Regions from separate parts of the Alistipes sp. AM16-43 genome, predicted to be linked through region 2. Evidence: riboswitches for the same ligand, from Rfam matches in the RefSeq annotation. Region 2 holds a riboswitch; each other region holds the start of a gene.
What was found. A riboswitch is a leader RNA that binds a small molecule or an ion and turns the genes downstream of it on or off. The one in region 2 is predicted to bind cobalamin.

Region 1: another riboswitch for cobalamin. It lies ahead of DW189_RS09600 (YncE family protein); the one in region 2 lies ahead of DW189_RS10780 (DUF5074 domain-containing protein).
Region 3: another riboswitch for cobalamin. It lies ahead of DW189_RS05130 (hypothetical protein); the one in region 2 lies ahead of DW189_RS10780 (DUF5074 domain-containing protein).
Region 4: another riboswitch for cobalamin. It lies ahead of nrdD (anaerobic ribonucleoside-triphosphate reductase); the one in region 2 lies ahead of DW189_RS10780 (DUF5074 domain-containing protein).

Annotation. Positions count from the first base shown of each region.
Region 1 covers NZ_QTUQ01000004.1:255,175-262,571, forward strand. The annotation lists gene murA (UDP-N-acetylglucosamine 1-carboxyvinyltransferase) at 1-888, shown strand, start outside; gene DW189_RS09580 (thymidine kinase) at 962-1,540, shown strand; gene DW189_RS09585 (tetratricopeptide repeat protein) at 1,719-2,411, opposite strand; gene DW189_RS09590 (carbon starvation protein A) at 2,392-3,861, opposite strand; tRNA gene DW189_RS09595 (tRNA-Thr) at 3,993-4,065, shown strand; cobalamin riboswitch at 4,127-4,347, shown strand; gene DW189_RS09600 (YncE family protein) at 4,516-5,586, shown strand; gene DW189_RS09605 (TonB-dependent receptor plug domain-containing protein) at 5,607-7,397, shown strand, end outside.
Region 2 covers NZ_QTUQ01000005.1:176,540-183,936, reverse strand. The annotation lists gene DW189_RS10810 (alpha/beta hydrolase) at 1-298, shown strand, start outside; gene DW189_RS10805 (cyclophilin-like fold protein) at 404-952, shown strand; gene DW189_RS10800 (SDR family oxidoreductase) at 930-1,058, shown strand; gene DW189_RS10795 (DUF3737 family protein) at 1,078-1,941, shown strand; gene DW189_RS10790 (TspO/MBR family protein) at 2,018-2,494, shown strand; gene DW189_RS10785 (arginase family protein) at 2,589-3,467, opposite strand; cobalamin riboswitch at 3,850-4,052, shown strand; gene DW189_RS10780 (DUF5074 domain-containing protein) at 4,335-6,344, shown strand; gene DW189_RS10775 (PKD-like domain-containing protein) at 6,356-7,397, shown strand, end outside.
Region 3 covers NZ_QTUQ01000002.1:465,800-473,196, reverse strand. The annotation lists gene DW189_RS05165 (GH92 family glycosyl hydrolase) at 1-24, shown strand, start outside; gene DW189_RS05160 (DUF6582 domain-containing protein) at 276-533, opposite strand; gene DW189_RS05155 (secondary thiamine-phosphate synthase enzyme YjbQ) at 646-1,056, opposite strand; gene DW189_RS05150 (DoxX family protein) at 1,249-1,689, shown strand; gene DW189_RS05140 (adenine nucleotide alpha hydrolase) at 2,044-2,751, opposite strand; gene DW189_RS05135 (DUF2284 domain-containing protein) at 2,739-3,311, opposite strand; cobalamin riboswitch at 3,398-3,591, shown strand; gene DW189_RS05130 (hypothetical protein) at 3,848-4,213, shown strand; gene mnmE (tRNA uridine-5-carboxymethylaminomethyl(34) synthesis GTPase MnmE) at 4,454-5,809, opposite strand; gene DW189_RS05120 (lytic transglycosylase domain-containing protein) at 5,811-7,184, opposite strand; gene DW189_RS05115 (DUF5683 domain-containing protein) at 7,188-7,397, opposite strand, start outside.
Region 4 covers NZ_QTUQ01000003.1:225,819-233,215, forward strand. The annotation lists gene DW189_RS06990 (DUF6064 family protein) at 1-112, opposite strand, end outside; gene DW189_RS06995 (threonine/serine exporter family protein) at 119-622, opposite strand; gene DW189_RS07000 (threonine/serine exporter ThrE family protein) at 619-1,386, opposite strand; gene DW189_RS07005 (anaerobic ribonucleoside-triphosphate reductase activating protein) at 1,522-1,992, opposite strand; gene nrdD (anaerobic ribonucleoside-triphosphate reductase) at 2,000-4,093, opposite strand; cobalamin riboswitch at 4,234-4,431, opposite strand; gene DW189_RS07015 (Tex family protein) at 4,598-6,712, opposite strand; gene DW189_RS07020 (aldo/keto reductase) at 6,714-7,397, opposite strand, start outside.

The DNA of each region.
Region 1 (7,397 bases), on a different contig from region 2:
TTCGACATCGCCGACGAATTTTTCATGGTCGAGGGCCCCGAGTTGAAAGGAACCTACATGCTGCTGGACGAAGCATCGGTGACCGGTACGGCCAACATCGTGATGGCCGCCGTGATGGCCAAGGGCTTCACGACGATCTATAACGCCGCTTGCGAACCCTACCTGCAACAGTTGTGCAAGATGCTCAACCGTATGGGCGCACGCATCTCGGGCATCGCCTCGAACCTGCTGACCATCGAGGGCGTCGAGTCGCTCGGCGGCACGGAGCACACGCTGCTGCCCGACATGATCGAGGTGGGCAGCTTCATCGGCATGGCCGCCATGAACCAGTCGGAACTGACGATCCGCAACGTATCGTTCGAGAACCTGGGCATCATCCCGGCGCAGTTCGCCCGCATGGGCATCCGTTTCGAGCAGCACGACGACGACATCTATATCCCGCAGCAGGAACATTACAGCATCGACACCTTCCTCGACGGGTCGATCATGACGATCGCCGACGCCCCGTGGCCGGGGCTTACACCCGACCTGCTGTCGATCTTCCTCGTGGTGGCGACGCAGGCCAAAGGCGCCGTGCTGATCCACCAGAAGATGTTCGAAAGCCGCCTGTTCTTCGTCGACAAGCTGATCGACATGGGGGCGCAGATCATCCTCTGCGACCCGCACCGTGCCACGGTCATCGGTCACGACCACCGCATCCGCCTGCGGGCCACGCGCATGACCTCGCCCGACATACGTGCGGGTGTGGCGCTGCTGATCGCCGCCATGTCGGCCGAAGGGGTTTCGACGATCCAGAACATCGACCAGATCGACCGCGGCTACAAGGACATCGACGGGCGTCTGAACGCCCTCGGCGCACGGATTACCCGCATCGACGACTGCGAATAAGAGGGAAGCCAAACTGCAGCGCCGCAGCGGGGAACAGGACTGAAACAAGATTAAGAAACACGATTGGGAACTTATGTTTTTGGAAAATGCCAGCCGCAAGGGCTGGATCGAAGTGATCTGCGGCTCGATGTTCTCGGGTAAGACCGAGGAGCTGATACGCCGCCTCAAACGCGCCAGGTACGCAAACCAGAAAGTCGAGATATTCAAACCCCGCATCGACGTACGCTATTCGGAAGAGGAGGTGGTCTCGCACGACGCCAACGCCATCCGCTCCACGCCGGTCGACTCGCCGCGCAACATCCTGCTGATGACCTCGGAGGTCGACGTCGTGGGCATCGACGAAGCGCAATTCTTCGACGAGAGCATCGTCGAGGTCTGCCGCGAGCTGGCCGACAGCGGCGTGCGGGTCATCGTCGCAGGGCTGGACATGGACTACACCGGCAAACCCTTCGGGCCGATGCCAGCGCTGATGGCCACGGCCGAATATGTCACCAAGGTACACGCCATCTGCGTCCGCTGCGGCAACCTTGCCCATCACTCGCACCGCCTCACACAGGACGAAAAGCTGGTCGTACTGGGTGAAACGGACTCCTACGAAGCCATCTGCCGGCACTGCTTCAAAGAGCTGGTTCGTAACAAAAAAGAGAAATAAGCGCAACGGGCTCGCACGGGGAACCGGGCACCTGCCAGCCTATACCAAGAGAAGCACACCGAGGGCTACAAACGCGCCACCGAAGGACATTTCAAACGTCGCATGGCCTATGCGGATCGCAGTCGGCAACAACCCCGCCCTGCCGAAGCCTGCGAAGAATAGCGGACACACCTGCGGCCTACTGCGCAGCCTGCAGCGCAGCGATAAACCCGGGCCACAATACCCACAGGTTCTCGGTCTGCAACCAAAGTTCGCGCGCCTGCGCCTGCACGGAGGGGCGTTCGCTTTCGATATCGCGCAGGTAAGCATCGTCGGCAGGGTGTTCCGCGGCCGTAAATTCCCGGAAGAAAGGCGCAAACCGTGTCTTGAAATGCAGCAACTCCCCTTCGGGGAATTTCCCGTCACGGCGGAATGCCGACCAAAGCAGCAATATCCCGCGGCTGGCACATTTGTCCGAAACGTCGTTTATCACCTCGTCGAACAACTCCTGCTCGTCCATCGCCAGGTAATCGAACGCCAGCAGTTCGCTCCCCTCGAGGTGGTCTTCGGGATCCAGCTCCAGGAGCATCTCCAGCAGTGCCGCAGACATCTCGAAATCGTTGATCAGGAAGTGGTCGATGGCCGAGGCACGGATCAGTTCGAGCGCAGCCTGCGAATTGCGGTGGCTCCATTCGAGGTTGATCTCTTCGTCCTCGGGCAGCAACCCCGCAAGCCGCTGGAATGCCTGGTAACGTTCATTGCAGGCATCTTCGACATTCCCGGCGGCCTCCAGCTCACGGGTGTGTGCCAAAACCCTGGTGAAATTATACGGCCCGTCGCCGACGATTTCGAAAGTCTGGTCGGGCGTGGGGTTAAGATATGCTTTTTGCATCGCGGCGCATTTTAAAAATCATGGTTATCAGTATAGCGAGTGTCAGCGCGCCGCCCAGCAGGTAGGCCGCTGCCCGGTCGCGCATGCCGCACATAAGCGGCGATATAAAGACATAGGACATGCAGACGTAGGTCATGACCAGCGCCGGCAGGAGCCCCACCCAGCGGTTACGGCCCCGTTTGTTTAGGTAGGCCGTAATCATCCACAGCGTGACCATCGCCAGTGTCTGGTTCATCCATGCGAAATAGCTCCACATGGCCTCGAACGGCAGGCAGAAAATAATGACCAGCCCCGCAGCGAAGAGCGGGATGCTGATATAGATTCGCTTGCGCAGGCTGCGCTGTTCGAGCCCCATGAAATCGGCCACGATCAGCCGTGCCGAACGGAACGCCGTATCGCCCGAGGTGATGGCGCAGGCCACGACCCCGAAAATCACCAGTCCGGCCAGCACTTCGCCCAGCGTAGTGCGGGCGATGACATCGACCATCACGGCCGCCTGCCCGCCATATTCCGCAATCGCGGCATTCAGCCCGGAGGCACCGTTCCAGAAGGCCATGGCGATGGCCGCCCATATCAGCGCGATGATGCTCTCGGAGATCATGGCGCCGTAAAACACGGGGCGGGCCTGCCGTTCGGAGCGCAGGCAGCGTGCCATCAGCGGCGACTGGGTCGCATGGAAGCCCGAAATAGCGCCGCAGGCGATGGTCGTAAAGAGCATCGGCAGGATCGGAAACCGCTCCGGATCGGCGATGCAATTTTCCAGGGAGGTAAACTCTGGGATCGTGTATTTACCGCTGAAAAGCAGCACAGCGAGGATTCCCAGCGCCATGAAAAGCAGTGCGCAGCCGAAAACCGGATAGATACGGCCGATGATCTTGTCCACGGGCAGCAATGTCGCCACGATATAATAGATCAGGATAACACCCAGAATGATGAGTAGCAACCAGGAGAACCCGCCGAAGGCAATCCCCGACAGTGCCGGGGCGTCGATACGGTTGGCGATCAGCTGAGCGGGCTGCGACAGGAAGACGGCACCGACGAGCACCATCAGTCCCACGGAAAAGACCCGCATAAGCTGCTTTACCCCCGGCCCGAGGTAGGTGCCGACAGTCTCGGGCAAACTCGCACCGTTGCTGCGCAGCGAGACGATCCCGGCGATGAAGTCGTGCGCCGCCCCCATGAAGATACCGCCGAAGGTGATCCACAAGAATGCCACGGGGCCGTATGCCGCGCCCAGTACGGCACCGAAGATCGGCCCCAACCCCGCGATATTGAGCAGTTGTATGAGGAAAGTCCTCCACATCGGCATCGGGATATAATCCACCCCGTCGAACGACGTGGCCGAAGGCACAGGCCGCGCAACATCCACGCCGCACAGGCGTTCGAGATAGCGTCCGTAGGTGAAATATGCTGCCACGAGGAGCGCCAGGCACCCCAGGAAAGTAATCATAGCCCGGTCTGTTTTCGGTTAGTTTTGACGCGAATATAGCAAGAAATGCGAGAATTTTCGGAAAATTGTTGCGAGAAAAATATTTTTTTCAGATATTTGCAGTCCCAAAGAGAACTTAATGTTCTCGGTAAGCCGAAATAGCTCAGTTGGTAGAGCGTTTCACTCGTAATGAAGAGGTCCCGGGTTCAAGTCCCGGTTTCGGCTCGGAAAGGTCGCCATACGGCGACCTTTTTTCGTTATAAGACCTTGCGAACCCGAATTTTTTATACTTTTGTTGCGCAATGGTTCGCAAAGGGGTTCCGCAACCCCCAGACCGATTAAAAGGGAATGCCGTGAAAATCGGCAACAGTTCCCTCTGCTGTGAGTTCCTGCCACCCGAAATGGCACAACAAGTCCTGACAATCTTTTGCCACTGGCCCCAGTCCGGCCGGGAAGGCGTCTCGACGGGAACGAGTCAGAAGACCTGCCGTTGCAATGATTTTACAATCCAGGGGAATGGATCGTGATCGGCATGAAGAGCCTGCCGGCAAGGCATATTCCCGGATGTAAAATCAGTTTGACAAATACGAAGGCCGCACCGGACATCCGATGCAGCCGGCTGCAGCCCCGTACCAGGGAAGAGGTGGGGCGGGCCGTTTCTTTAATTTTCGACGCATGAAACGGATTTTACGACATATCCTGCCCGTGATCCTGTGCCTGCCGGCACTGGGCGGCTGCATGAAGTGGGACTACGCAGACATGGAAGAGTTCGCCGCGACGGGGCCGGGGTTGTTCATCACCAACGAGGGAAATTTCCAGTACGGCAACGCCACGCTCTCCTATTACGACCCGGCAACGAAAAAGGTCGAGAACGAGGTTTTCTACCGTGCCAACGCCATGAAGCTGGGCGACGTGGCACAGTCGATGACCATCCACAACGATTTGGGATGGATCGTCGTGAACAATTCGCATGTCGTCTTCGCAATCGACCTCCGTACATTCAAGGAGGTGGGCCGCATCACGAACCTCACCTCGCCGCGGTACATCCACTTCGTCTCCGACGAAAAGGCCTATGTGACCCAGCTCTGGGACAACCGCATTTTCATCGTCAACCCCAGGCGGTACGAGATCACGGGCTACATCGAGTGTCCCGGCATGACACCCGGATCGGGATCGACCGAGCAGATGGTACAGTACGGGCAATACGTCTACGTGAACTGCTGGTCGTACCAGAACCGGCTGCTGAAGATCGACACCCGAACCGACAGGGTGGTGGACGAACTGGTCGTCGGCGTACAACCCACATCGCTGGTACTGGATGCCAACGACAAGTTGTGGACGATCACCGACGGCGGTTACGAAGGCAGCCCCTACGGATATGATGTTCCGGCACTGTACCGCATCGACGCCGCCTCGTTCCGCCTGGAAAAGCAGTTCCGTTTCAGAGAGGGGGATGCACCCTCGGAAGTGCAGCTCAACGGCACGCGCGACACGCTGTACTGGATCAACAAGGATGTCTGGCGCATGCCCGTAGCTGCCGAGCAGCTCCCGGCGCGCCCGTTCCTCGAATACCGGGAGACGAAATATTACGGGCTGACGGTCGACCCGGACAACGGCGACGTTTACGTGGCCGACGCCCTCGACTACCAGCAGCAGGGGATCGTCTACCGCTATACGGCCGACGGCGACGCGGTAGACGAATTTTACGCGGGCGTTACCCCGGGCGCCTTCTGCTGGAAACGATAACCCGACAAACACGCGAAGCAATGAAGAGACTCCTAATTCCGCTGTTCAGCATCGCCCTCTGGTGGAGCGCCGCCGCCCAGGACAAGGCGCAGTCGGACGGAGGGTGGTGGAACGAGAATCCGTCGCTGGTGTTGCCCATCCGCGCAGTCGGGGTGACGGGCGTGAAGCCCATGAAAGAAATAGGCGTTCAGAAAACGCAGCTCGACACGCTCGTCCTGCACGAGAACATTGCCCTGTCGATGGCCGACGTGCTGACATTCAATTCGTCAATCTTCATCAAGCAATACGGACGGGCGACGCTTTCGACGGTCGCATTCCGCGGCACGGGCCCTTCGCATACGCAGGTGGTGTGGAATGGCATGCGTATCAACTCGCCGATGCTGGGCATGACCGATTTCTCGATGATTCCCTCCTACTTCGTCGACGACGCACAACTGCTGCACGGCACCTCGTCGGTCAACGTCACGGGCGGCGGCCTGGGCGGTGCGGTCATGCTGGCGACCAAACCCGCCGATACGCAGGGCTTCGGGCTGCAATACACCCAGGGCATCGGGTCATTCTGGACGACGGACGAATTCCTGCGTCTCACCTACGGCAACGACCGCTGGCAGACCTCCACGCGCGTGGTATATTCGTCGTCCCCCAACGAATATTCCTACCGGAACCACGACAAGAAGGAAAACATCTACGACGACGAGCACAACATCATCGGTTCGTACTATCCCCGCGAAAAGCACGACGACGGAGCTTTCCGCGACTTCCACCTGTTGCAGGAGGCCTATTACAACACGGGCAACGGAGACCGGTTCGGCCTGAACGCCTGGCTGATCGCCTCGAAGCGCGGGCTGGGGCGCATGACGACCGATTACGGCGATCCGAAGAAATTCATCAACGAACAGCGCGAACGCACGCTGCGCAGCGTGCTGTCGTGGGATCACCTGCGCCGGAACTGGAAAGTCGCGGCCAAGGCCGGATACATTTACAGTTGGTTCGCCTACGACTACGCCAACGACGTGGGCAACGGGAAACTGGAATACATGACCAACTCCCGGAACTGGTACCACACGCTCTTCGTCTCGGGCGAAGGGGAATACTACATAGGCCGCAAATGGCTCTTCACGGCACAGGCCGACCTGCACCAGCATTTCGTCACGAACAACGACCGCAGGATCATCTCGCAGGACATGAACCGAAAGACCGTCGGGTACGACCACGCGCGCACGGAGCTTTCGGCCAGCATCACGGCCAAATGGATGCCCACCGAACGGCTGGGGCTGTCCGTCACGCTGCGCGAAGAGATGTACGGCGCGCAGTGGACGCCGCTCATCCCGGCGTTCTATGCGGACTACCTGATCTCGAAACGCGGGACGATCCGGGCAAAAGCCTCCGTATCGCGCAACTACCGTTATCCCACGCTCAACGACCTCTACTTCCAGCCGGGCGGGAACACCGACCTCGTGCCGGAATCGGGGTTCTCGTACGACGGCGGGATATCGTTTGCCATAGGGAAGGAAGGAGTATATTCGCTGCACGGCGAGGCGACATGGTTCGATTCCTACATCGACGACTGGATTCTCTGGCTGCCGCTGGGCGGCAACACCAACTACTGGACGCCGCTCAACATGAAGGACGTACACGCTTACGGCGTGGAACTGAAAGCCGGGTACGACCGTATGCTCTCCAAGGAGTGGCAGCTGGGGCTGGACGGCAACTTCTCGTGGACGCCCTCGGTCAACCGGGGCGAAGCGTTCAGCAAGGGCGACCGGTCATTGGGCAGGCAACTCCCCTACGTGCCCGTATATTCGGCCGCG
Region 2 (7,397 bases):
GTTCACCCCCGACGGGGCCACGCCGCGCACGACTACGCACCCCACACTGACCAGCAACGTAAAATTCATGAACTTCTACCCCTTCGCCGACATCGAGACCATCTCGCCGCGGCCGATGCTCTTCATCGCGGGAGAGAACGCCCATTCGCGGGAGTTCAGCGAGGACGCCTACCGCCTGGCTGCCGAACCGAAAGAGCTTTACCTCGTGCCGGATGCAGGGCATGTCGACCTCTACGACCGGACAGGCCTGATCCCGTTCGGGAAACTGGAAACATTCTTCAGGGATGCGCTGAAATAATCCCGCTGCGCGGGCAACAGTGCCAAAAGCACACCGGGATGCCGCACCTGTCCGGCGCCCGCGTACCCGGGATCGACCGCCCTGTAAAACCAATAAAGAACGACTATGAAAAAATTATGGTTACTGCCCCTCATGCTGCTATCGCTGGTACTGCCGGCGGCATGCGGGGAATCGGGCGACGACCCTGCCCCTTCCGGAGGGCACCCCGGTCAACCGGAGACGCCCGGCGGAAACGAGGGCGGCGCCCCGGGCGAAACATCGCTGAAAATCGGCATCACGGTCGGCAGCCGCACGATTACCGCCACGATGGAGGACAATGCCGCCGCACGGGATTTCCTTTCGCGCCTGCCGCTGGAGGTGACGTTGTCGGATTACAGCAACGCCGAGAAAATATTTTATCCCTCGCCGGCGCTGACGACCTCCAAGGTCGCACGCAGCTGCACCCCTGCACCGGGCGACATCACGATCTATGTCCCGTGGGGCAATGTGGCCATATTCTACAAAAGCGGGTCGCGGAGCAACGACCTGATCCGGATCGGGCGCATCGACGGCAACGGAATCGACGCCCTCGGCATCCCCGGCTCGCTTAGCGTCCGGTTCGAAAGGCAACGACGGGAAACACCGGAAAACAATAGCGAACAAAATCCGGCATGACGGAGCGGAAGAGGTCGCAGCAGCCGTTGTATGGCATTGCAGCCCCGGAGCGAACTATATTACAGGACAGGCAATAGCCGTCGACGGCGGATATACAGCCCTGTAAATTCAAACTAAAAACAACAATGATGCAGATAAAAAACACCACCTACGGAGGCGAACGCCCGCTGTTCGCCTCGCACGGCCTGCGCATGGAGCACGTAACCGTCCAGGCCGGCGAATCGGCACTCAAGGAGTGCTCGGACATCGAAGCCGTCGATTGCCGTTTCGAAGGCAAATACCCTTTCTGGCACGTCGACGGGTTCGTCGTCCGGAACTGCCTCTTCACCGAAGGTGCACGCGCGGCGCTGTGGTATTCGCGCAACCTTACGATGAGCGACACGCTGGTCGAAGCCCCCAAGATGTTCCGCGAGATGAACGGCATCCGGCTGGAGAACGTACGGTTGCCTTTTGCGCAGGAAACGCTCTGGCACTGCCGCAACGTGCGGCTGCGCAACGTGCGGGTCGACAAGGGCGATTACATTTTCATGCACGGCGAAAACATCCGCATAGAGGATTACGCACAAAGAGGCAACTATTCGTTCCAATACTGCCGCAACGTGGTGATCCGCAACGCCGTCATCAACTCGAAGGACGCTTTCTGGAACACCGAGGACGTGACGGTCTACGACTCCGAGATCAACGGCGAGTACCTGGGCTGGCACTCGAAGCGGCTGCGGCTGGTCAACTGCAAAATATCGGGCACCCAGCCTCTGTGTTACGCCACGGATCTCGTCATGGAAAACTGTACGATGGCCGACGACTGCGACCTGGCGTTCGAATATTCGACATTGCAGGCTGCCATAGACGGCCCCGTCCGCAGCGTAAAGAACCCCCGCAGCGGTTCGCTCACGGCCGAAAGCTACGGGGAGGTCATCCTCGACGGGAATGTCAAGGCACCGGGCGACTGCCGTATCGCAACGTGGGACAAACAAAGCAACTGCGCATAGCTGGAATGCGATTTCGATGCCGGGAAACGGAGCATCGGGCATTTTTTTTGTAAATTCGGAACAAAACAATAACGCCATGAAAAAGATATGGGCCTATATTCTCCCGACAGCGCTGTGTTTCGTTCTCGGGGGACTTGCCGGATGGTTGCAGCAAGACGCGATCGAGGAATGGTATCCGCTGCTCGACAAACCGACGCTGACACCGCCCAATGCGGTTTTTCCGATCGCATGGAGCATCATCTACCTCTGCATGGGTATCTCGGGCGGGCTGGTACTGACCTCCGAAGCCCCCGCCCGTAAAAGTGCGGTGAGGCTGTGGTTCCTCCAGTTAGGGTGCAATTTCCTGTGGAGCATACTCTTCTTCGTCTGCCGCAGCCCCCTGCTGGGCATGGTGGACATCGTGGCGCTCGACGTCCTGGTGATTCTCTATCTCGTCCGCAGTGCAAACGTACGCGCCGCTGCCGCATGGCTCTTCGTCCCTTACCTCTGCTGGCTCCTCTTCGCCACCTACCTCAACGCCTATATCCTCGTTGCGAACGGGACGGGGCTGTAAACCGGGGAAAGGCGCGATGTGCAGCAGGACGAAGATTTGAAAAATCCCCGGGAAGGAAACTCCCGGGGATTCGACGGCGTATCGCATAAGGCGGCTATTCCAGCAACGGCAACCTGCCCAGCATATCCCTGAGCCGGATCGCCGTACGGGGCATCGGCTCGGCGACCGTAAGGCCCACCAGCTCCTTTTCAGCCGCAATATCGTTTATCACGCGGACGACCGCCTCTATTTTCATCCCGTCGGGATCGGTGCCGACCGCCGCAACGATCTCCGCCGGGTCGAGCACGTCCATATCGAAATGAACCACCACCTTCGACGCCCCGCACGATTTCAGCCAGGCCCGGAGCGCATCGCTGTCCGCAGCCACCTCTTCGGGGGTGAGATGCTTTATCCCGTACTGATGCTGGCGGGCCTTAATCTCGTCCCGCTCCCAGTTGCGCAACCCTACGAACAGGATCTTCGACGGGTCGAATGCGGCGGGCAGTTCCGCCACGATCTTCGCATCGCCGTGCCCCATGCAGGCCGTCACGGCCATGGCATGGTAGCCGGGATAGGGATCGCCCGGAAGCGTGATGTCGGGATGGGCGTCGATCCATACCATCGCCACGTCGCCGCCATATTTCGCGGCAAGGTAGGTAAACGGCACCACGCTCACAGAGCAATCCCCGCCCAGGGTCACGATCCTGCCGGGATCGCTCGCCCGCAGCATCCCCAGCGCGGCTTTCGTCTGCCGGAGGATAACGTCGCGGTCGAGTACACCGTCCGTCACCCTGCGTTCCCCGATCTGGGTGGAGACGGGAACGGTGAGCGTTTCCTGCCCGCCGCGGGGAGCCAGGAAGTCGAGCAGCTGCGCCCCGAGGTAATATCCCCGTGCGGCATCGTCGGGGTTCTCTACCTCGGGTACCATCGCCGCGACATTACCGCCCTGCCATTGCGGGTAGACCAGGCGGATCGTCGATGTATTTGTTTTCATAACTTCGCTGTTTGTCGGTACTTTTTGCTGCACTCCGCCAGAAACCACTCCGCCGGCCAGCACCCGGGCAACAAAAATCCTTTCATAGCGGGTTCGTCCCTTTTGCAGGACATGCAAAAATACGAAATGCCTCCGGGAGATGCAAGTACGTGCAAATTATTCGTATATCGATAAATTTACGGGATGGACAAATTGCGGAAATACGGCTGGCAGTTATTCGGGAAGCGTTATTTTTGCACAAAACCGATCTCTGCTGGAAGCCGCGCACAGGAGTAACGCATTTTACCCGGGCAGATCCCTACCGATACGGAAATTCTACGCCCTCCCGATTGCGAGGCCGGGCGATTTTTTTTGTGATTTGTATAACAATCAAAAAAAATAATTACCTTTACGCCGTTATGGTTCCTGCCCGGTATGCCGGACAGGATGAAAAGGGAATCCGGTGAAAATCCGGAACAGTACTCGCTGCTGTAAGTCCCCTCCTTCGGGAGAAGTTGTTTATCGTACTCTTTGCCACTGGTTTAGACTGGGAAGGCGCGATAAACGGGACGAGTCAGAAGACCTGCCTTAACGATTGATTTGCACCCGCGGGTTTCGGGTTGGAATCGAATGGTACGGTCGTCGTTATCGCAACGCACTCCCTCCCCGATTTGATTTTCAGCAGTTTCCTGTCGTGCAATCACCCGCGTGATTCGAATGACAATGGGAATAATTCATAACAGACAGGGTTATACAACGGGAGAGGCTAATCCGCGCCCCGTCCGGATCTCCTGTTCATCCTCTACGCTTGCCGCAGGCCGTCGCCTGTCGGCAGGCGTTTTTTATCCCCCGGAAATCAAACCGATTAATAATTAAAATCTGAAAAGCATGAAACAACTATTTACCCTTTTGGCAATAACCCTGTTCGGTGCTGCGACATGGAGCTGCTCGTACGACGACGACGATCTGTGGAAGGAGATCGACGGGATCAAGACCCAACTCGCGGAACTCAACAAAGAGGTTTCGGCGCTGCAAACGCTTGTGGATGCCCTGCGCCAAAGCAAGACGATCTCCGATGTGACCCAGACGGACACCGGATACACCATCACGTTCAACGACAACACCTCCGTTTCGATTGCCGACGGCAAGAACGGTACGAATGCCCCGGAGGTCGGTATCGACCTCTTCGAGGGAGGCTACTACTGGACGATCGGCGGCAAGGGCAACTGGCTGACCGATGCGAACGGCCACAAAATCCCGGTAGCTGGCAAAGATGGTTCGAAACCCGAAATGGCCGTCGATGCCGACGGTTACTGGATTGTGGACGGAGCGCGCATCAAAGATGCGGCCGGCAACGACGTAAAAGCGACGGGAAGCAACGGAAAAGACGGGGATTCGTTCTTCAAATCGGTCAGCGACGGCGACGATGCCGTAACGTTCACTCTGACCGACGGCACGGAAATCGTCATTCCAAAAACTTCGGTGTCCTCATTCTGTTTTGTACAGCCCGACGACGGCCGTTCGTACTTCGTATTCGACTTCGGCAAGAAAAAGACGCTGACGCTGAATACGACGGATGTGGAAACCGCCGACTTCATGAATATTCCCGAAGGGTGGAAGGCGTCGCTGAACCTTGCGAAAAATAGCGTAACCGTGCAGGCTCCGGCGGCTTCGGATGCAGCTTACTCAGGTGGCATCATCACGCTGATCGGGATCGATAAAAAAGGGAATACGGTCTTTGCCTCGGCCGACGTGTGCGCTTCGGTGGACTACACGGACAAGGACGGTACGTTCGTGGTCTGCGAAGGCAATATGACTTCAGTAAACGGTATGCTGGTCTACTACGACAAGGCCGGCAAGGAGTACCGGGAGGTATTCGAGCAGGCCAACGGCGGATTGGAGATCGGCAACGTCGTACAGGATATGTTCATGGCCAACGGAAAAATCTACCTGTTAACCCAGAACGGCGACCGCATGGGCGGCGCAGGCCGTTTCGTTGTGTGCGATGCCCGGACGATGCGCATGGAATTCGCCGACCCGCTGGTATTTAAAACCCCCGAAGACAAAGACACATGGCCTCAGCATCTGGTCGTTGTAAGTGCAACGAAAGCCTATGTTCAATATTCCGATTCAAGTATGGAAAGCACTTCGGGCATAGTCGCCCTGACCCTCGGTGAAAATTCGGTGCAAATCGGCGCGACCCTCGAAGGCACGTTCGGAGCCTTTACTTCGGTGGGCGCGATCAAAACCCGCATGGTCTATTCACGGGGTAAGATTTATGCGGGATGCGGACACAGCGTCGTTATCATCAATGCCGAAAGCGGAACGGTGGAAAAGCGGCTGACCTATGAGGGCCGGCAAGTAAAAGGCATCGTCAAAGGTGCCGACGGCAATATCTATTTCGCCCTTGCCGGAACCTATTCCGGCACGAGCCCGAATATGGGAACCCTGACCTCCGATCCGATGATCGTTGGCATCGATCACTCTGGCACGGTCGTTTCGGAAAAAGAACTTTCCGGAGGTGTTCGATTCCCGATCGCAACATGGTCTCCGGCTATCGGCATGTGCGCCAGTTTCACCGATCCTTATCTCTATTTTGTGGATACCGATGCTTTCAACGCCACGAGCGCAACGCGGTACAATTACCAGACGCAGACCGTCGATTACAAATATCTATCTGGAAATGAAACGATTTACGGCATTATGGGGCAGCATCCGACAACCAATGTGTTGTGGGTCGGCAAGTCGAGCTACGTCGATTCGAATATCTACACCTATGACGTGAGCGGAACTTCCGCCTCGGAAATCAACCATTTTTCCTATCCCACGCAGAAAGGTGCCAGCCCGGCCGGGATCGATTTCGTCTACCGTTTCTCCGAAGCGTATATTAACAAATAAAGCATAAAGAGATGAAAAAACTGTTATCCTGTTTATTTGCTGCGTTGTTCGTGTTGTCGTCCTGCAACAAAGACGATGTGATCGAGGTCGATTCGCAGACGGCCCCCCGTATCACGCTCGACAGCGAGAATGCGGTTTACACCATCAAATCAGGCCGGGAACTGACGATCAGCCCCACTTATGAAAACGCGGACAAGGCACTCTATGTGTGGAAAATCGACGGAAAAGTCGTCGGCACGCAACCCGCCCTTACGGTGTGCGAACAAACCGTAGGCGAGTTGTTCGTGCTCCTCCAAGTGTCGAATCGCTACGGCACGGCCTCCGAGGAGCTGCGTGTGGATGTGGTAGAACTGGAAATTCCGACGATCAGCCTGCCGGTTCCCGAAAAAGGGTATACGATTCTGGTCGGCAGTCCTCTGACGCTGAAACCCTCCGTAATCGACACCTCGATCCCCACGACCTGCACATGGAGCGTGAACGGCAAAGAGGTTTCCTCCGAAAAGGAATTTACATTCGACGCGTCCGAAGCCGGAGATTATACGCTCGAATTCGCCACCCGCAATGAGGACGGCGAGGACAGCAAGGAATTCGGGGTAAAAGTCTGCACGATCGACGAAATGCCGTTCGGCTGGACATTCGATCAGACGGTCTTCAACCTATCCGCCGGCCGCCGCATCCGTCTGATGCCTTTCGACATTACCAATGCGTTCGATGCCAGTTATACCTGGTCGGTAAACGGCAAACAGGTGCAACAGTCCTCCGATCCGGTATATATTTTCTCCGAATCGGCCGAAGGAACGTACACGGTCAAAGTCGAAATGAAAAACTCATATCTGACGGTTCCTCAGGAATTGACCGTCAATGTCTGCCCCGCAGAAGGCCGATACTACCGTGCCGGATCTCCGGCAAGCAGCAAGGATTGGAACAAGGTCTACGAGTTCCTTGCCGCTCCCGGACAATTCGTCAACGAACGTTATGACGTGACGACGATGGACGCAGCGTGCGCCTATGCCGAGTCCCAGATGAAACTCAACACCTATGTGTCGCTGGGAG
Region 3 (7,397 bases), on a different contig from region 2:
GTGATTTCGACCTCCGAAGAATAACGGTGCAGGGCGCAGGGCAACCCCGCGCCTTCGCCTACCTCAGGCGGGAGCTTGGGCTGCCGGCCGGAAGGTACCGGAAGATACCTGAGCCGGGAAGGTGCAGCCGGGTGCCCGTGCCCGGGATGATCGTTGCATGAAGCGGCGGCAGGAATACCCCTGCCGCCGCTTCTGCTGTTTTTAGGCGGGGGAGGGGCGTTCCTGCCGTTTGGCGATGGAGCGGGGAAGCCCGGCTGCTGCTCCGGCCGTGCGGGTCAGGGCTTTTCGGCCCAAATGCGGATGGTCGGGCTTTGCACGTGCACGCCGAATTCGGCGGCTTTGGCGAGTATGCGCCGCGCCAGTGCGGCTTTCTCCGCATCGGGAGCATAGCGGAAATAGGCTTCCGCCGCACGGACGTGCTCGGCGTCGACGAGCGGGAATTCGCGCGTTTCGGGGATGCCGAATGCCGAATCGGGAAGTTCGTGCCGCTCTGCGGCGGTGAGGCGGTCGTGCGGTTTGGTCTGTGTCGTCATGGCTGTTGCAGCATTGGTGTTGTTGCGGGGATACGCAAATTCCCGGCCAGCCACCGCTTTTTCGCACAGCGGCTGCTTCGTTGCCCAATGTGCTTCGCCCGGTGACGGCGCTTTACGCGATGATTGTGGCGACGATGCGGCGGCCCGGGGCGCGGTTACGGAACTCGCAGAGATAAATCCCCTGCCAGGTGCCGAGGTTGAGCCTGCCGCGGGTGACGGGAATGGTGAGTTCGACGCCCGTGAGTGTCGATTTGGCATGTGCGGGCATGTCGTCGTCGCCTTCGAGCGTGTGGGTGTAGTAGGCCTCGCGTTCGCCTACCAGCCGGTCGAAGATCGCCCCGAGGTCGTTGCGCACGTCGGGGTCGGCGTTTTCGTTGATCGAAAGCCCTGCGGAGGTGTGCTTGACGAAGAGGTGTACCAGCCCGGCGTCGGGCAGCGGCTGAAGGTGGCATAGCACTTCGTCGGTAACCAGGTGGAACCCGCGGCTGCGCGGCGTGAGGGTGAATTCTGCTTGCTGAACCATGGTGGAATATTGATGTACGTGTGCAAAGGTACGAAAAATCGCAGTGCCCCTCACGGTGGCGTATCGCCTGTCTCTGTCGGATTTTTGTCGGATTGGCCCGATTGCAGGCGGTTCGGCGGTCGGGGATAATGTCGCAAAGTATTGTAAAATCCGGTATTTATTTTGATATTCGTACAATCAAATCCGATCGTTATGTCCGCCGTCCTGAATTTCCTGTTCCCGGGGGAACCCCGGGATTCCCGCAGCTCGTGGCTGTTGCTTGCTGCGCGTGTCGTTTTCGGCCTGCTGCTGATGTCGCACGGCATCGCCAAGTTGCAGAACTTCGAGGCGCTCTCGGCGACGTTCCCCGATCCGCTGGGTGTCGGGAGCCGGATGTCGCTCGTGCTGGCCGTTTTCGGGGAGGTCGTCTGCGCGGCCGGGTGTGTGGCCGGGTTATTCTACCGGCTGGCGCTGATCCCGATGGTCTTTACGATGTGTGTGGCTTTCTTTGCGGTACACGGCGGCGATCCCTTTGCCGCACGTGAGCTGGCGCTGGTTTACCTGGTTGTCTTCGTCCTGATGTACGTTGCCGGCCCTGGCCGCTACGCCGCCGATACGCTCATTGCACAACGGATCCGCGCGCCGAAGCGTTAGCCCCGGTTCTTGCCGAGGGTGGGGAGGATAGTAGGGGTGCCGTGAACCCGTTTCGTCCCCGGCTTCCGGCCAGGCGGCCGCCGCATGGAAACGATGAAGGCAGATGCCTTTTATCATCTGCCCTCAGCTTTTTGCGGTCATAGACCTTTTTCGACTTGTGTACCCGGCTGAAACTGACCGGGCGGTCGTGATTCCCGATCTCGGCCTCACGGCTTGCCCTGCGGTTGGCCTTGAGGTAATCACGCAGTCCGTTCGTCTTTGTTTTCATCACTACATCGGTTTTACGGGGGCAAAGATAATCGGAATATTTTAAGGGGGAGCGCCCTGAGGCTAATTTCCCGCTCCGGTGCCGTATTATGCCTGCTGCAGGTCGGCGAACCAATAGGAATAGCTCTTTTCCGATCCGTCGTCAAGGCGGATGCGGTAACTTCGGCGCAAAGGCGTGCCGAGCCGGAACGGGACGGGGGTGCGGAAGATCGGCCCGTCGTAACAGAATGTGTGGTATTCGCCGTTCTCGCCGTTGGGATCGACGCCCGCAGGCAGCGAGGCGATGAATGCGGGGTCTATTTCCTGCCCGATGGCGCCGGCACCGAGGCTGTCGGCTATCGTGGTGACGATGACCGTCCTGAGCCCCGAGGCGAGGAAGTCGTGCATCACGTCGCCGGAGGATTTTCCCCAGAGCGGTTCCGCGACTCCGATGCCGTGGGGTGCGAGCTGCCTCTCGCGGTATTTGCGTACGTCGTGCAGGAAGATGTCCCCGAAGATGAAGCAGGTTACGCCCTGCGCCTTGAAATACTCCACGGCACGGGACATGGCAGCTCCGTAGTCCTCCATATTGCCTTTCGGGGTGAGGTCGACGATGTGCAGGGGGATACCGATACTGTCGGCCTGTGCCTGCAGCAGGGCGGTCGGGATGCCGTGCATGGTCGAGCGGTGCGTGTCTCGGTTTACGGTCGTCAGCAATGCGACGATTTCGTATTTGCCCGACTGCATCGCCCGCAGCAGGGCATGGGCGGAGTCCTTGCCGCCGCTCCAGTTGAAAACCGCCTTTATCCGTTCCATGTCACATGTCCGGCGTTGTGGAAGAATCCGCAGACGAGGGTCAGGTATTCGGGCAATTTGCCGTCCGTGCCCCACTTCAGGTAGATGCCGAAGAGCTCGGCGGTAGTTTTGCCGATGTCGAATCCGCAGGCTTCGAGCGACGGGCGCACCAGTTCGGGGTGTCGGCAGGGCTTCCCGTCGGGACGTGTGCAGGTGCCTTCGGGGCAGTGGAGGCATGTCCCGACGTAGGCGAACGATAGGCAGCCGTACTGCCGTTCCATCCCGAGCAATTGCTGTTCGAGGCGTCTGCGTTCGAGCAGGATCAGCCGTCCGGCTTCCGACGAGGGGAGCCCCTGCTTTTGCGGAACGATTTTCGTAACGGTGAGCAGTGCCGTGGCGTAGCCGGAAAGGTACCTCCCGACGCTGAATCCGAAAGGGGGGCATCCCCAGCTGCGCCCGTAATTGGGGCAGGCGCGGCAGTAGCCCCCGATCCGTTCGGCATCGCGGAAACGGGCGATGTAATCGGCAGCGGGAAGTTCTGCCGAAAAATCCCGGGCCGTATATGGAAGCGAAATATCCACGTGGTAAAAATAGCGGTTTTACCGTGCCGTGGTGCCGGTTTGTGAAAATAATCCGGATTTCCGGACAATTTTTCGGAATAATCCGCTATATTTGCTTCAGATTTGGTTCTCCGCTCCCCGTCGCGGGAGGGTGTGAAAAGGGAATCGGGTGCAAATCCCGGACAGTCCCGCTGCTGTGAAGCCCCGTGACGTTCCGAATATCTCAGCCACTGCCCCGCGGGGCGGGAAGGCTTCGGGACAGGGGTCAGTCAGAAGACCTGCCAGATCGATTCGTTGTCGGAAAGCCCCGCGGACTGGGCGTCTGGTTTCGGTCGTATGATGCTTTGGGATTTTATGCAATCGGCGTTTTGCAGGGATTACTGTCCTGTTTTTCGATGCGAGGTTTATGCGGACTGCCGGGCGGATCCGGACGTATTCCCGTAAGCCGTGCGGCGGAAATTTTGAGAATTGACAAACCGGAAAGGCATGGTAATATGGAACACGATGCTGTAATGAATTTTGGGATGCGGCCATGTCTTTTGTAAATAACGATGGTTATGAATATCGTACTGTATGGAGTATCGGCGGAAATCGCCGGGAAAATCGCCGGGAAATACGGCCTCAAACTGATAAGTACACCCGATAAGTTCCAGCCTTCGGGAACCGTGGTGCTGGTGCCGCCTATGGGCACCCCGCGGCAGTTGCTCGCTTTCTACAATGCCATGCTGCGCCATGAGGACGACGTCGATGCGGTGATCGTCTGCGGTATCGAATCCTGCGAGGCGGCCAGCACGGTGCAGTATTGCACGCCCCCGGGGAAATTCTTCTCGCTGGGTGGTGACCTCGAACCCGAAGAACTGGAGTCGGAGTTGTACGTGATCCTCGATTCCCTGTTCGCGGAAGGCAATCAGATCAATTTCTAAGTCCCGGGGGCAGGTATCGCCGCAGTTGCGGTGCACCGTTCCCGGCCGGCATAATCCGGGATTATATCCTCCCGTGCGCGGGCGGAACTGTTGCGTAATTTCTGCGTGCCGGGCCGTTTCGGGTATGGGTGTCCTGAGGTCGGTGCGGGGCGCCGCATGGGGTTATACCCGCGTGCAGCGTCGTGCGGCCGCGGTGCCCGGCATGTCTGCTGTGGGCATTATTTTCATGATGCCAAAATTTTATTTTCCCACGCAATGCTTTGAAAATATGTGCTTTAGCACTTCTTCGGAGGCTAACGAATTGCGTCCCGTGACACTGCCGACATGGTGGATGACCTGGCGGATTTCTTCGCTCAGCAGGTCGGTCTGAAGGCCGCTGCCGAGCCCGTCGAGGGCCCGGCGGAGCGCATCGCCGGCGGCCGTGAGGGCTTCGTAATGGCGGTTGTTCGAAACGATTGCGTCGCCGTGGTAGAGGGCTTCCGTATCCACAAAGGAGCGTAATATCCGGCGCAGGCTCTCTATGCCGTCGCCGTTGCGGGCCGAAATGCCGATCGTGCCTTCGGGCAGGGGGCAGTCCGGTGCCGTATCCGTTTTATTTACCAGCACCAGCAGTTTCTGGTCGGCACGGAGCGGGAATTCCGGGGCAACGGGCGCACCTGCTGCAAGGCGTGCCGCGTCGGTCATGTAAATCACGATCTGCGCCCGTTCGATGCTCGACATCGTGCGCTGGATGCCCATCTGTTCCAGCCGGTCGTCCGTTGCGCGGATGCCCGCCGTGTCGAGGAACCGGAAGACGACCCCGTCGATGTTGATCCGCTCCTCGATGACGTCGCGTGTCGTGCCCGCGATGTCCGAGACCAGGACGCGCTCTTCGTTGAGCAGACGGTTGAGCAGGGTGCTCTTGCCGACGTTCGGGGCTCCCGTGATCGCTACGGCGACCCCCTCCTTGATGGCATTCCCGAGCGTGAACGAATTGCGCAGGGCGTCGATATGCGCCCCGATCCGCTGCATCGCCTCCCGCAGTTGCGCGCGGTCGGCGAATTCGACCTCTTCCTCCGAAAAGTCGAGTTCCAGTTCGAGGAGCGCAGTGAGTTCCAGCAGCTTTTCGCACAGTCCTTCCAGCGCGTCGGAATAACCTCCCCGCATCTGGTTCGCGGCGAGCGCATGGGCCGCGCGCGACGATGAAGCGATGATGTCGGCCACGGCCTCGGCCTGCGAGAGGTCTAACTTGCCGGCGAGGTAGGCGCGGATGGTGAATTCGCCCGGCCCGGCCATGCGGGCGCCGGAGGCGGTGAGCAGCCGCAGGATCTCGGAAACGATGTATTGCGATCCGTGGCAGGAGATCTCGGCGGCATCCTCGCCGGTGTAGGAGCGGGGTGCACGGAATACCGTGACCAGCACGTCGTCCAGTACGCGACCGTCGTCCACGATCTCCCCGTAGTGTACCGTGTATCCTGCTGCTGCGGCCAGCGGTTCCCTGCCGCGGAAGATACGGTCGCAGATGCGCAACGCCTCCTCCCCGCTGATGCGGATGACGGCTAATGCTCCTCCTGCGGCGGTTGCCGGGGCTGCGATGGTATCGTGATCCCGGATCATGTTATCTTCCTTCGATGCGGATTCGCTGTCCCAGACGGAGTTTATGGGCGTTTTTGATGCCGTTCCAGCGCATCAGCTGCGCTGTGGTCACGCGGTAGCGGCGGGCGATGGCGCCCAGTGTATCGCCCTTCTTGACCACGTAGACCGTACCCGAGCGTTCCTGGCGTTTCTTGTCGATGTTCGCCGGGTTGATGTACTCCTTGAGGTAGGCCGAGTCTTTGGCGAAGATCGCAGGCTCGTTGGCGATGTATTGTGTGATGTTGCGCTGCGGCAGCACGAGCGTATAGGGTTTGGTCGTGGCCGGGATGATGTCGAGTTTGTATTGCGGGTTGAGCTGCCGCAGGGTTTCGATCGGGATGTCGATCGTCGAGGCGATCTGCCCGAGGTGCATCAGCCGGTCGATGCGGATGGTATCCGTGGCCAGCGGGATCGGGGCTTCGGTGAGTTCGATGCCGTGCTGGCGGTGGTAGGCATAGGCGTACGAGGCGCCGATGAATGCGGGGACGTAGCCGCGCGTTTCGCGGGGCAGGTAGTCGTAGATGTCCCAGAACGTGCGCCCGTTGCCGCCGGAGCGGGCTATTGCCTTGTTGACGTTGCCCGGGCCGCAGTTGTAGGCGGCGATGGCCAGCGACCAGTCGTTATAGATGGCATAGAGGTCTTTCAGGTAGCGGCAGGCGGCCTGTGTCGAGCGGACTGGGTCGCGGCGTTCGTCGACCAGCGAGTTGATTTCCAGTCCGTAGCTTTTGCCCGTCGAGGGCATGAACTGCCACAGGCCTACGGCGCCCATCGGCGACACGGCCGTGGTGGAAAGCGCCGATTCGATGATCGGCAGTGCCCGCAGTTCGACGGGGAGCCCCTCCTTGAGCAGTTCGTCCTCGATGAGCGGGAAATAGTACTGCGACATGCCCAGGATGCGGCTGATCGTGCCGTAGCGCGAATCGGTGTAGCGGTTGATATAACCCCGTACGATGTTGTTGTAAGGCAGCTGGATCGGCGAAACGAGCGCCCGCAGCCGCTGGATGTAGACCGAATCGGGGGTCGTGCCTTCGGCCGTGCTGTCGACCAGGATGTAGTTGTCGAAAAATTCCTGGTAGGAATCCCCGCATTGCCGTTCGCGCCACACGGCGACCAGCGAATCGGCCTGTTCTGCCGTGAGCCCGAGCGTCATGTCGTCGTACTGCACCTCGGCGGGGTCGGGAAGTTCGGGCTCCTCCGGCTCGGGGGCGGCTTGCTGCCCGGCCACGGGGGCAGCCGGGGGTGTTACGACGGCTTCGGTCTTGTTTTTCTTCTTGTCTTTTTTGCGGGGGCGGCGGTCGAGTGCCGGGGCCGGGACGGCGACTGCCAGTAGCAGCAGTATGGTCAGGAGGGTTCTCATCGGTTAGAATTTGATGCTCATGTTGAAGCCGAATACCGGGCGGTTGCCGCCGAGCGAGGGCACGTAGGTGTAGTCGACCATCGGTTCGAGGTTCATCGTCAGGTCGTCCGAGATGTCGTAGTCCTTGAGGTGGGCATCGACGTGGGCATCGACGATCTGCAATACGTACAGGCCTGCGGAGATGATGATGCACAGGTCGCGGTTGCGCCGGAA
Region 4 (7,397 bases), on a different contig from region 2:
TCGGACGCAGGTAGAGCAGCAGCGTCAGCGTGGCCGCAACCAGCGTCAGTAGGATCTGTACGGGCCATGTCGCGGCGTTATAGGAGGCGATGGTGTTCCAGAAGATTTCCATGGATCGTTATTTGTCGGTATGCTTGCGGCGCCGCGTGAGCGAGAATGCCTGGTGGTTGAATACGAAGATGGGCAGCGTAGCCCCCGCTGCCAGCAGCGCGATCACGCTCAGCGATACGGTCGCGTTGAGGAAGAACTGCTGCATGTATTGCAATCCCTCCCCCGGGTCGTTGAGCGATTGCAGGAACATGATGAGCGAAAAGACGGTCTTGTAGGCATAGATGCCGGGAACCATCGGCAGCAGGGCGGGGATGTAGAGGGCCGTCATCGGGCAGCGGATGCCGCGCCCCAGCCACAGGCTGCCGAACCCGATGCTGATCGAGGCGAACAGCGAGGCTGTGGCGATGTCGGCCGAAAAGTAGTGCATCAGGCAGAACCGCAGGGCGTGCCCCATGGCCGCCAGCAGGGCGATACGGGGGAAAGCCCGCATCGGCGGGTCGGAAACGGCGCCGAAACCGATGGCCGCGATGGCCGCAAAGAGCCCGTCGAGAAGGATGTCCGCAGTGATCATAGCAAACCGTCCTTAACCATTAACAATGTCGCCGACAGGCCGATGGCGATGCAGATGATAAGCAGCAGGGCGTTGATCAGGCGGCTGCACCCGATCAGAATGTGCCCCTCGACGATGTCGATCACGCCATTGATGAGCGGTACCCCCGGTACGAGGAACAGGACGCTCGTCGCGAGCGCCGTTTCCGCCGAACAGTCGAACCTCAGGGCTGCCGAGGCGCACAGCGACGCCATGAACGCCGAGATGATGAAGATCAGGAAGTGGTTCACGCCGTGTGCCTGCATACGCTGTTTGGCGGCGAAACCCACGAGCGTGGAGGTGAAGACGATGCTCATGGCGATCCAGTCGCCCCCGAACAGCCGGCAGAACGAGGCGTTGGCCAGCCCCACGGTCAGCAGGACGAAGATTGGGTCTATGCGCGGTTTTGCAGTCAGCTCGTCGTAGCGACGCCGGATTTCGGAGAGTGGAAGCCTTTCGTCCAGCGCATCCCAGCTCAGGGCGCTCAGGTCGGAGTTGCGCTCGAAGCTGATCGGCAGCGCCGGGATCTTCACTACGCGGGTGATGGCCTCGCCGCTCTCTTCGTCGTGGGCGGTGATGATCGTGCTTTTCTGGAAACTCGACAACTGGAGGTCGACCCCCTGCGAGGCTCCGATACGCTGCGAGTTGCGGATCACGCGCGAGGTGTGCACGCCCGATCCGAGCAGGTAAGTCGCATATTCCGCAATGAAGTCGAGGATTTCCGTCAGCTCTTGTCTGGTCTTCATAACGAGGGCAAAAATAGTCCATTTCGGGCAAACCGCCATTGTTGGGGCCGAAAAAATTACACCGTGATGCCCGTACGGTCGCCGTGCCGGGTTTCCCGGGTGTCGGGCAGCCTGCCCGGAGCGCCCTTGAAATACCTACGGCCTGCGCCGGAACAGCTCCGTGATGTCTTGCATGGCGCCGTCCGCTCCGACCCTGTAAAGGCGCTGGTTGGTCGTCGGCGACGTCAGCGGCCCCAGCTCCTCGACCCAGCCTCCCAGCTTGATGTAGTCGAACGACTGCGGCCGCACTCCCTCCGGCAGCCGGGCGCGTCCCGAATACCAGCCTGTGTGCAGCATCGGGAATTTCCGCCGCACGACGTCGGCCAGCGCGGCGATCTCGTGCGGTGCGGCGTCCCCGCCCATGAAACAGACGCAGGTCACCGAGCGCCCGTAGCGGGCGAGTATCCCGCACAGCTCCGCCTCGTCGAGCACCCGCCCCATGTCGGCCTGCAAGTGCGGGCTGTGGCACCCGCGGCAGCGGTTGGGGCAGTTGGTGATGTTGATCGCCAGCGTCGTTTCGCAGGGTATTTCCGCGAATACGATGTCGAAATTATGGTATCTGACCATCGTCCGTTTACTCCGCTTTGGCGTAATAGCGGTGTGCGGCCTCCTTCTGGCGCGCGGCCGAGAAGTTCGACACCCGTTTCATGTAGCCGATCACGCGGGTCAGGTAGTCCAGGTTGTCGCCGTGGCACTCGGGGCACTCCTTCAGGTAGCGCTTGTCGATGTGCCCGCACTCGTTGCATACCGTGTTGGGAATGTTGAACGTGAAATAGTTGCATCCCTCGGCAGCCGCTACGCGCAGCAGGTGGCGGTACTGCTCCTTCGAAAGGTGATCTTCGAGGTTCATGTGTAGTGCCGAACCGCCCGTGAGGTGGGCGATGTAACGGCGGCCGTGGAGTCGGAACTTGTCGATCACGTTCAGCGATTCGTCCTCGACGACATAGAAATAGGAGTTGTAACAGTCGCGCGGTACGACGTAGCCGTCCTCGCGATCCCATTTGGCGTGTTTCACGCCCACGTTCTCGGCCGGGATCATCTCGCAGTTGAACATGAGCTCCTTCGAACGGTACTTCTTGTTGTAGCGCTCGATCAGCCCCAGTACACCCTGTACGAAATCGACGTAGTCGTCGTTGTCGTTGATCGGGATGCCCAGGAACTCGGCCGCCTCGACCAGCCCGTTGACACCGATCGTGAGGTACTGGCGCGCGAGGTTGATATAGCCTGCGTCGAACAGGGGCAGCATCCCCTTGGCCTGCAAATCCTTGAGGTTCTCGTTGTAGGCCGTCTGCACTTTGTGCACCAGGTCGACGATCTCTTCGAGGTAGGTCAGGTAGTGCATGCCGTTCTTCACGGCATACTGGATGCAGCGGTTGAGATTGATCGTCAGCACGCTCTTCGAACCGGTCGATACGCCGCCGGCGCCGAGCGTGTAACTGAACCCGTTGTCCTGTATCTCGTTGCGCAGGCGGCAGCACGACGACAGCGAGTCGGCGTTGTCGCTGATATAGGTGAAGAACGAGTGCCCCTCGGAGTACATCTGCGCCGTGATGTCGCCCCATTCCTTGTCCATCACGTCGCCGTCCCTGGTCAGCAGGGCCATCGTCTCGACCGGGAAGGTCAGCACGGTCTTCGTGCGCTCGCGGTTGAACCACGTCATGAAACGCTTTTGCAGCCACGACAGCGATTCCCAGTGCGGCTTCGTCCCGTCGGGGAATACGAATTCGCCGAACAAGCTTTCGAAATAGTAGCGGTCGTAATAGGCCACGTTCCAGAACACGGCCTGGAAGTTACGCGCCCCCGTGGGCTGGTTGATCGAGTAGACGATCTGTTCGAAACAGTCCGTAATCATCTTGTCGATCGTCCTGTGCTTTTTCGAGAGGTCGACCACCTCGTCCGCCCGCTTGTAGTAATCTTCTCCGTACTCCTGTTCGATGAAATAGTTCATATACATCAGGAATTCCGGCGTGGCGCAGGCGCCCGAGAGCATCGACGACACGATGAAGACCATGTTGACGAAGCCGCCGCAGAACGACTTGAGATTGGTCGGGCGTGTCGAGTTGCCGCCCACCGAGAGCGTGCCGTTCAGCAGCCACGGGTACATCGTGATCGAAGCGCAGTAGTTGGCCATCGACGTTTCGTCGTTCTTGTAGATGAAGTGGTCTTTCAGCAGGCGGAGGTATTTGTCCGAGAGTTCCTTGCCGTACATCTCCTTGATGCGGTCGGTCAGCAGCCGGCGGTTGAGCCGGATGAAGTTCTGTTTGGGCAGTTCGCCGATCAGCGTGGCGATGTTCTTGTTCTCGACGTTGGCGTTGGCATCGTATTTCGAACCCGTCGCGGGGTTCGAGGCGTCGCAGTAGTTGATCAGGAATTCGAGTTTTTCGCGGTCTTCGCGATCCTCTGTGTGCTTCTGGCGGTAGAGCATGTAGCTCTTGGCCACAGCGAAATAGCGTTCGGCCATGAGCGCCACCTCGACCTGGTTCTGTATCTCCTCGACATTCATGCCGTCGGAGATATGTACGCGACTGAGTACCGACGTGAGGTCGTCGTCGGTGGCGTATCCGCCTACCGAAAGGAATGCCTTGCTGATCGCGCGTTTGATCTTCTCGAGCGAAAAGGGGGCGCGCTTGCCGTCGCGCTTGACGATGTAAATTTCCGAAATGCCCATAATGTATCTGTATTTGTTTGTAAGTCTTGCCGTACGGAGGCGGCATCTCCGCCTGCGCAGTACGCAGGACAGCCATGTCCTTACCCCTGAATTGTCCGGTGTAAATATCTGTTCCGGGCACCGCCCTAAATCCCGAAGGCGGATGTCGCAGCTCGCAAGGCAGGTCTTCTGGCTCGCCCCATCCGCACGCCTTCCCGTCCCGGGGGACAGTGGCTCAAGAGAGTGCGGAACGCAATCGAGGCTTACAGCTACGGGAATAGCCCCTGATTCTCACAGGAGTTCCCTTTTGATCCCGTGCCGGCAGCCGCCGGCGGGGAACCTTGCTCCGGAACAAATGTAGACATACTTTCCCGGATCGCAAATATGCGTGCGGGCAATTAATGAACAAATTGTAAACAAAAAATGCAGGGACATTCCGGCCCTGCATTTCCTTTTCCGGGACGCCCGTCCGCAACCCGGTGAGCATCAAACCTCCTGCTTGTCCGCGCCCGTTCGCTACCCGCTTTATTTGCGCATCGAGAGCGAAATCCGCCCGCGGACGGTGTCGATCCCGGTGACCCGCACCTCGACCTGCTGTCCCAGGTGTACGACTTCCGCCGGCGAGGCGACATAGCGGTCGGCCATCTGCGAAATATGCACCAGCCCGTCCTGCTTGATCCCGATGTCGACGAAAGCCCCGAAGGCCGTGATGTTGGTGACGATGCCCGGCAGCGTCATTCCTTCGTGCAGGTCACCGATCGTACGCACGTTCGGGTCGAACGAGAAGGCCTGCAACTGTTCGCGCGGGTCGAGGCCGCGCTTGTCCAGCGCTTCGACGATGTCCGTCACGGTCGGAAGCCCCACCTGTCCGTCCACGTATCTTTCGGGTTTTATCGCCTTGCGCAGCTCCTTGTCGGCGAGCAGCCTGTCGACCGTCGTGCCCGCGTCGGCGGCCATCCGCTCGACGACATGGTACGATTCGGGGTGCACGGCGCTGTTGTCCAGTGGGTTATTCCCGCCTACTACCCGCAGGAATCCCGCGGCCTGTTCGTAGGCCTTGGCGCCCAGCCTCGGCACCCTGAGCAATTCTTTACGGCTCTTGAAATCGCCGTTCGCGGCGCGGTACGCCACGATGTTCTCCGCCAGCGCCGGCCCCAGCCCGGAAATATAGGTGAGGATGTGCTTCGAGGCGGTGTTGATGTTCACCCCGACCCTGTTCACGCAGCTTTCGACCACCGTATTGAGTTTCGATTTCAACTTGCCTTGGTCGACGCTGTGCTGGTATTGCCCGACGCCGATCGACTTGGGGTCGATCTTCACCAGCTCCGAGAGCGGGTCGATCAGCCTGCGGCCAATGCTCACCGAGCCGCGCACCGTCACGTCGTAATCGGGGAATTCCTCGCGCGCCGCGGCCGACGCCGAGTAGACCGATGCGCCGTCTTCGCTGACCATGAATATCTCCACGCCTGCGTCCAGTCCCAGTCCGCGCACCAGCTGCTCGGTTTCGCGCCCCGCCGTACCGTCGCCGATTGCGAAGGCCTCGGCCTTGTATTTCCCCGCCAGCGTCCGCAGCGTTTCCGCCGCTTCGGCATAGCGGCCCTGCGGCGGGTGCGGGTAGATGGTCGTATTGTGCACGAGGTTGCCCTGTGAGTCCAGGACGACGACTTTGCAGCCCGTGCGGAATCCGGGGTCGATGGCAATCACGCGCTTCTGCCCCAACGGCGCCGAAAGGAGCAGCTGCCGCAGGTTTTCGGCGAATACCCCGATCGCCTCGTCGTCGGCCTTCTCCTTGGCGGCCGCGAGCAGCTCGGTCTCTATCGACGGTCGGATGAGCCGCTTGAGCGAGTCGGCCACGGCGGCCTCCATATATGTGCGCGTAGCCGATCCGGGACGTATGAACCGGCGGCAGAGCGCTTCGGTGATGCGCTCCGTGTCGGCGTCGACCGAGATGCGCAGGATCCCCTCGTCTTCGCCGCGACGCATGGCCAGGAACCGGTGCGACGAGATGCTGCGCAGCGGCGACGCGGCGTCGAAGTAGTCCGAATACTTCGCCCCCTCCGCCTCCTTGCCCTTCACGAGCTTCGAGTGCACCGCCCCTTCGCGTCCCATCGTGCGCCGCACGGTGTTGCGGGCCTGTTCGTCCTCGGATATCCTCTCGGCGACGATGTCGCAGGCTCCTGCAATGGCCTCTTCGGGGGTCGCTACCTCGGCCGTGACGAAGCGTTGCGCCTGACGCAGAAGGTCGTGTGCCCGTTGTGCCATGACGATGTCGGCCAGCGGTTCCAGCCCCCGTTCGCGGGCCGCCGTGGCGCGTGTGCGGCGCTTGGGTTTGTAGGGCAGGTAGATGTCCTCCAGCTCCACTGCGTCCCAGCACTCTTCGATCCGTTTGCGGAGCTCCCCGGTCAGTTTGCCCTGCCCCTCGATGGTTGCCAGGACGGTCTGCCTGCGGGCTTCCAGCTCGGTGAGCCTGTCCAGTTGTTCCTTGATCGCCCCGACCTGCAATTCGTCGAGCGAGCCGGTCGCTTCCTTGCGGTAGCGGCTGATGAAGGGGATCGTGGCGCCTTCGCGCAGCAGGCGTACCGTGCCTTGCACCTGCGGGAGGCTGATCCCGAGTCTTTGTGCTATGATTCGTTCCGTCATTCTAATATCCGAATTTCGCCGCCGCCAGCCGCATGTGGCCGATGATGTCGACGCCGAACGGGCAGTTCCGTTCGCAGCGGCCGCAGGCGATGCACTCCGAGGCGTGGTGCGGCAGGAGCCTGTAATGTTCGCGTACCGTCTCCGGTATCTCGTGCTGTGCCAGGGTCAGGTTGTAGTATTTGTTCACACCGGCGATGTCGATCCCCACCGAACACGGGGCGCAGTGCCCGCAGTACATGCAGTGCCCTTCCCACGAGAATTTGTCCAGCCCGGCCAGCGCCCCCGTGTAGTCGCGTTCCGCGGCCGTGGCCGAACACCAGGCCAGTGCCGCTTCGATCTCGGCGCGGTTGCGGCAGCCGGCCATTACGGCCGCTACGCCGGGGCGCGTCAGGGCGTATTCGAGGCATTGTACCGGGGTCATCGGGCGTCCGAAGGGCGAGTTGGCGTCGCTCAGCAGGTCGCCTCCGCCGTAGGCCTTCATCACGTCGATGGCGATCCCTTCGCGTTCGCAGAATTCGTAGAGCCGTTGCCGTTCGGGGTCGATGTTGTGCAGCTCCCGCGCGTAACTCTCGTCCGCCCAGAGCGTATCCACGTCGTCGCTCGGCGGCAGCAGGTCGTAGCAGGGGTTCACCGAGAACATCAGCACGTCGATGAGCCCCGTCCGGGCCGCCATGTGCGCGACCAC